DNA from 2 places in the Cupriavidus sp. FW305-46 genome. Region 2 is predicted to be linked to the other one. Evidence: predicted binding sites of a transcription regulator. Region 2 holds the regulator's gene; the other holds the start of a gene.
What was found. Region 2 encodes FNR, which switches genes on or off when oxygen is low (the NO sensors DNR and NnrR bind a similar motif). Its sites were predicted from a motif close to TTGATNNNNATCAA; they were not measured.
Positions count from the first base shown of each region.

Region 1 (3,404 bases), on a different contig from region 2:
CACCCGCGCCCAGCGCAGCCTGCATGTCAGCTGGTGCAAGAAGCGCAAGCGCGCGCGAGAGACCTACTCGTGCCAGCCTTCGCGCTTTATCGGCGAGATGAAGCTGGAGGAGGCGCCTGCGCCGGTGGATGAAACCCCGGCGATGAGCCCCAAGGACCGGCTCGGCGCGCTCAAGGCACTGCTGGGAAACGGCGGCAAGACAGCCCCGGGCTGAACGGGCGCTACAGTCCCGATACAAAGGCCTACCAGGCTGACAAGACGCGGGGTGCAGGCATGCCTAGTATGGCGGCTGTGCTGCTCGCGCCGTTCGACCGCGTCGAATCCTCGCGCAGCCGCGCCACCGGCGGGGTCGGCATGGGGTTGTCGATCGCGGTCGACATTGCCGCGCGCTATGGCGGCGAGCTGACCCTGAGCAACCGCCCCGAAGGCGGCCTGCGCGCGCGCCTGTCCCTACCGCGCGGCTGACGCCGCCAGCGTGACGTACTGCGAGCCGCGCTGCCCGTGCGTGAAGTCGAGCGGGAAATCGCCCACGTCCACGCGCCCCTGCAGTGCCCGCCGCATCTCGGCCGCGCCGCTGCCGCGCAGGCCGGCCAGCGCGCGCGCCAGCCATGCCGCGCCGATATAGCCAGCCAGCGTGGCCGGCGACGGCGGCTCATCCAGGTATTGCTTCATGCGCGCCACGTGTTCCTTCACCACCCGCAGCGTTGCCTGTTGCGGCCCGGGCGCGACCTGGGTCAGCACCATGCCGCCGTTGTAGCCAGCGCCCAGGATCTCGCGCGCGGCGGTGGCGCTGACCGACGACAGCCCGACCAGGAAACCGTACCAGCCCTGCACCGCCAGCGCGCGGCCCAGCCCGGCGTAGGCAAGGGTATCGCCCGCCACGATCACCGCGCCCGGGCGGGTGGCGGCGATGCGCCGGGCGGCGGCCTCGGGATTGGCGTCGAGCGGCACCGCGCGCGTCCCGGTCTGCGCCTCCAGCCGGGCCAGCGACGGGGCGGCGAAGTCCGGCGCCAGGGCCAGCGCGATGCTGGTCAGGCCGTAGCTGCGCAGCTGGCGTACCGCCGCGTCCAGTTCGGCCTGGTAGTCGGCACGGGTGAACCAGACGTTGTCGGCCGCCAGCGCAAGCCCCGACAGCGGCGCCACGATCTGCACGCCGCGCCGGCCCAGCTCGGCCGATGCCGCCAGCGCCGGCAACAGCCGGTCGCCCGGGCCGAACAGCAGCTCGGCGCGTTCGGTATCGGCCAGCGACACCGCCTGCGCCAGCGCGCGGCGCGGGTCGGGATCGGCGTCACGGACCACGTGCGCGATGCGCACCGGGCCGTTGCCGGCGTTGACAGCATCGAACATGACCTTGGCCCCGGCCAGGTAGTCGCGCGCAAGGTCGGCTTGCGCGCCGCCGCGGTCGAGCAGGTGGCCGACCACGACCGTGCGGCGCGCCTGCGCCTGCGACAGCGCTGGCCAGGCGGGCAGGGCCAGGGCCGCGCCGGCGGCGGCAAGCAGGCGGCGCCGGTGCCGGGCCGGTGCTGCTAGGTGGCTGCGCAGCGGTGGGTACGGCGGATGCGTTGATGTCTGGTCGGGAGTTGGCATTGCAGGGGCAGGTGACGCGCGGGCCGGCGGTGGCGCGCAGCGTATCCGCCACACATGACACCAATGTGACGCCCGCCGCCCGCAGGTCCAATGCCCGCGCTTGACGGCGGTCAACGCGCCAGCGGCGGTGCGGCCCTACGATGGGCCGTCATACACCCATACCCCCGCGCCCCCATGATCCCGTCTGCCATGACTTCCCCTGCGCCCGACCGCCGCGCACTGTCCGACTTCCGCGCGCTGGCCGGCCGCATCGACGGCAACGGCCCGCGCTATACCTCGTACCCGACGGCCGACCGCTTCCGCAACGGGCCCGACCTGTCGCTGTACCACGACGCACTCGCCGCCTGCCGCGCCGACGCGCCGGCGCCGCTGTCGCTGTACCTGCATATCCCGTTCTGCGAGAACATCTGCTACTACTGCGGCTGCAACAAGATCATCACGCGCGACCATGGCCGCAGCGCCCGCTACGTCAACTACCTGGGCCGCGAGATGGCGCTGGTGGCAGACCGGCTCGGGCCGCGCCGCCAGGTGCTGCAGTCGCACTGGGGCGGGGGCACGCCGACCTTCCTCGACCCCGGCGAGATGCGCCGCGTGATGGCGCTGCTGCATGAGCATTTCGAGCTGGCGGCCGAGGGCGAGCATTCGATCGAGATCGATCCGCGCCGCGTCGACCACGCCCGCATTGCGCTGCTGGCCGAGCTGGGCTTCAACCGCGTCAGCCTGGGCGTGCAGGATTTCGATCCCGAGGTCCAGCAGGCCATCCATCGCATCCAGCCGTTCGAAGAGACCCGCGCCGTGGTGGATGCCGCACGCACGCTGGGTTTCCGCTCGGTCAGCCTGGACCTGATCTACGGCCTGCCGCACCAGACCGCGGCGCGCTTTGGCCGCACCATCGAGCAGGTGCTGGCGCTGCGTCCCGACCGGCTCTCGGTCTATAGCTACGCGCACCTGCCGCATGTGTTCAAGCCGCAACGCCGCATCGACGAAAACGCCTTGCCGCCCGCCGGCGAGAAGCTCGACATCCTGGTCTCCACCATCGAGCGGCTGACCGCCGAGGGCTACGTTTATATCGGCATGGACCATTTCGCGCTGCCCGACGACGACCTCGCCGTGGCCCAGCGCGAAGGGCGGCTGCAGCGCAACTTCCAGGGTTACTCAACGCACGCCGGCTACGACCAGGTCGGGCTCGGCATTTCCGCGATCGGCGCGATCGCGGGGCGCTACGTGCAAAATGCGCGCACGCTGGACGAGTACTACGGCGCGCTCGACCACGGCCGCCTGCCGCTGGCGCGCGGCGTGGCGATGAGCGTCGACGACCACCTGCGGCGCGAGATCATCGGCGACCTGATGTGCAATGGGGTGCTCGATATCCCGGCGCTGGAAGCGCGCCACGGCATCCGCTTCGGCACGGCCTTTGCGCCGGAACTGGCCGACCTTGCTGCACTGGGCGCTGACGGGCTGGTGCAATGCGCGCCGGAACGCATCACCGTGACGCCGCTGGGCCGGTTGCTGGTGCGGCGCGTGGCGATGGTGTTCGACCACTACCTGCGCGAGGACGCCGCGCGGCCCGCGGACACCGGTGCCCAGGCCGTTGCCGCCAACGATGGCGCGCAGCCGGTGCGCTTCGTGCCGCGGGCGCGGTACTCGCGCGTGGTGTAGCGGCCGCGCAGGCGGTACGGACGAAAAAAAGCCCGCGCAATATGCGCGGGCTTTTCGTTTGCAGCAGGCGGACTTACTTGGCGGCGTTGGCCATGTAGTCCGAAGCGGCGATCACGTCCGCGTCCGGGCCGGCGTAGCCACCCTTGGGCGGCATCACG
Region 1 covers NZ_JBYSZI010000038.1:54,628-58,031, forward strand. Annotated here, with positions in the region: gene AC3WON_RS19095 (UvrD-helicase domain-containing protein) at 1-214, shown strand, start outside; partial or broken gene AC3WON_RS19100 (ATP-binding protein) at 295-465, shown strand; gene AC3WON_RS19105 (ABC transporter substrate-binding protein) at 451-1,587, opposite strand; gene hemN (oxygen-independent coproporphyrinogen III oxidase) at 1,762-3,246, shown strand; gene AC3WON_RS19115 (c-type cytochrome) at 3,320-3,404, opposite strand, start outside.
Region 1: a site for FNR is predicted at 1,688-1,701, ahead of hemN (oxygen-independent coproporphyrinogen III oxidase). Genes of this name have one in related genera too.

Region 2 (3,404 bases):
CAGCCAGCGAACCTCTTGCGTAGCGCGTCCGCACATATCGGACGTCGCTGTCAGCGAACTGAAGGCCTCGGACGCAAGAAAAACGGGTATCGGGAGCAAGGCCGGCATCGCCAACACCGCAGTGCCAGCCGGACTTTTGAACCAGATCTTTTGAACCGGATGGACTTTGGGGACGGGACGGGCATCGAAAACCTTCCGCTTCCCCTGCCCTGAACTCGCCTTCTGGTATGAAGGCCGCCTGGCGCTGCTCGCCCGCTGCTTACCGCGGCTCACAAGACGCCGCGCGATACCGCAATGTTGGCGATTGTATGGCATTCCCGCCCCCGCCTGCAACCATCATCCGTTGCCCGCGCGGCGCCGGCGCCTCAGAACACCAGGCAGAATCCATGCTCGGCCAGCGAATGTGGCAACAGCACCGCTCGCGCAATGCCAAGGCCGCCGAACGCCATCACCGCCAGGCCGGCACCCAGGCGCACGCCGGGACGTCGCGACAGCGTACGCAAATAGCCCGACAGGCCGGAGAGCACCAGCAGGTTAGGCAGTGTGCCGAGCCCGAACACGCCCATCACGAGTGCGCCGGACGCCGCATTTCCCGCCAGCAGCGCCAGCGTGAGCGCCCCATAGACCATGCCGCACGGCACCAGTCCCCACGCCAGGCCCACGCCATATCGCCGCGCCAGGCCGCCGCGTGCGCGCACAAACGACGGCATGCCGCGTGCCACGCCAGCCAGCCGGCGCGCCACCGTTGCGCCGGCACGCGCCGCCAGCCGCTCCAGCCAGTCGACGGTAAAAGTGTTGCCGCGCAGCAACCGCCAGCCCGACCATAGCAGCATGACGCTGCCTGCGCCGAACAGCCAGCGCTGCACCGGCAGATAGTCCTGCTTCCACGCCGAAGCACCGACCGCGCCCAGCGCGGCCCCAAGCAGCATATAGGTCGAGATCCGGCCCAGGTGCATTATCAGCAACTCGCCCAGCCAGGCGGCACGGCTGGGCACAAGACTGATCGTGGCCGCCGCCCCGCGGCGTTGCTCCACGGCCAGCGCCACGCCGCCGCACATGGCAGCGCAGTGGACCCCGCCCAGCAAAGCCAGCAGAAAAACGCTGATCAGTACGCCAAATGTCAATTCTCACTCCCTACCACATCACATCGCACGGTAAAATGTCCTTATCGCGCCCTCGCTGCCATTTCTAGCAGGTTCCAATTGCTCACCTCCATTCCCATTACCGAGATGTCACCCCGCTGCTCCACCTGTGCGATGGGGCAGCTGTGCCTTCCGGTCGGCATGTCGCAGCAAGACCTTGCCAAGATGGACACGCTGGTTCAGGAACGCATCCGTGTGCACAAGGGTGAAACCCTGTATCGCATGGGCGATCCGCTCACCGCGGTCTATGCCGTGCGCTTTGGCACGCTCAAGACCCACGTCACCACTGAAGACGGCCGCTCGCAGATTACCGGCTTCCACCTGCCCGGCGAAATTGTCGGTCTCGACGGGCTGGGCGAGATGCAGCATGCCTCCGATGCCGCCGCGCTGGAGGACACCGAAGTCTGCGTGGTCCGCATGAGCGAGTTGCAATCGCTGTCGGCAGACCTGCCGTCGCTGCAGCAGCAGTTCCTGCGCCTGATGGGCAAGGAAATCACGCATGACCAACTGATGCTGGTCACGCTGGGCTCGATGCGCGCCGAGGAACGCCTTGCCGCCTTCCTGATCAACCTCTCTGAGCGCCTGTCGGCGCGCGGCTATTCGGCGTCCGAGTTCGTGATGCGCATGAGCCGCGAAGAGATCGGCAGCTACCTGGGCCTGAAGCTCGAAACCGTCAGCCGCCTGTTCTCTCGCTTTGCCGAAGCCGGCCTGATCCAGATTCGCCAGCGCCACGTCAAGCTCGTGGACATCGACGGCATCAAGCAACTCTACAGCCGCTCCTGCTAAGCGGCCAAGGCGCTGTCATGGCCGCATCCGGCCATGACAGCGCAGGCCTCACGGCAGCCCGCTTACTCCAGTTCGTCGGTATCGCTGAGCCGCGTCGGCATGGTGTAGAGCGTCAGTCCGCTGGACAACGCGCAGAACACCCAGGCCATCAGGAAGCCGATGGTGTAGACCGATTCGCGGGACGCTTCGATCGGCTGGCCGAAGAAGTTCAGGTCACCGGGATCCACCACCGAAAACACCGTCGCGGTCGCAAACCCAGCCATCAGGAACGCCGGCCAGAGTACCCACATCAGCCAGCGCAACCTCATGGCTGCCTCACAGCGGCAGCCTTGGGCGGCGCGGCGTCGACCTTCTCGACCACCAGGCCATGGCGCGTTGCACCCTGCACCGGCATGTCCGGATGCGTGGATGCCAGCCAGATTGTCACGCCGCACGCCACCATCGCCACCAGCGGGCCGCTCATCAACAGCCACGGCCACGGCTCCTTCCACCACGGATTGCCTTGCTGACTCATCTTGCCCCCTTCATCTTGACGACTAGCTTCACAAATCGCGCGGCACGATGAAACTGGTGGATTGCCGGATTTCGGCATGCCCCCGCTCCGTGCCTTCGCTCGTCACTGTCACGTTGATCTTGTGCGTGCCCTGCGCCGCGGCCTCGATCGGCACGCGGATCCGGATCGGCAGCAACCGGTTGGACGTCGGCGCCAGCGATTCGGCCTGCTTGTCGTATTCCACCGTCAGGTTCTTCAATTCGTCGCTGTCGGCGCGCACGCTGATCTGCATCGGCGCTTCGGTGGTGTTGATCAGCTGCAGGCGATAGACATTCTCGATCCAGCGGCCTTCCACTTCACGGCCGAGCGCACCACGGTCGCGGATGATGTCGACCTTCAGCGGCGTGCGCAGCGCGATCGAAGCCATGAACCCGGCCAGCAGTGCCACCCAGATCACGGAATAGATAACGACGCGCGGGCGCAGCAGGCGCTTGCGCGATGCCGCCGCGGACAAGCCCTTGCGCATCGCGTTTTCCGAGGTGTACCGGATCAGGCCGCGCGGATATGCCATCTTGTCCATGACCTGGTCGCAGGCGTCGATGCAGGCGCCGCAGCCGATGCACTCGTACTGCAGGCCGTCGCGGATATCGATGCCCGTCGGGCACACCTGCACGCAGATGCTGCAGTTGACGCAGTCGCCAAGCCCCGCCTTGTGGTGGTCGGTCTTGCGCGACCGGCTGCCGCGCGGCTCGCCGCGGCCGACGTCGTAGGTCACGACATAGGTATCGCGATCCACCATCACGCTCTGGAAGCGCGCATACGGGCACATGTACTTGCACACCTGCTCGCGCATGAAGCCCGCATTGCCCCAGGTGGCGAACGCGTAGAACAGCATCCAGAACGACTGCCACGGCCCCAGCGACAGGCTGAGCACCTCGCCGCCCAGTTCGCGGATCGGTGCGAAATAGCCGATGAAGGTAAAG
Region 2 covers NZ_JBYSZI010000031.1:35,158-38,561, reverse strand. Annotated here, with positions in the region: gene AC3WON_RS16560 (sulfite exporter TauE/SafE family protein) at 366-1,124, opposite strand; gene fnr (fumarate/nitrate reduction transcriptional regulator Fnr) at 1,203-1,928, shown strand; gene AC3WON_RS16550 (hypothetical protein) at 1,991-2,236, opposite strand; gene AC3WON_RS16545 (hypothetical protein) at 2,233-2,442, opposite strand; gene ccoG (cytochrome c oxidase accessory protein CcoG) at 2,471-3,404, opposite strand, start outside.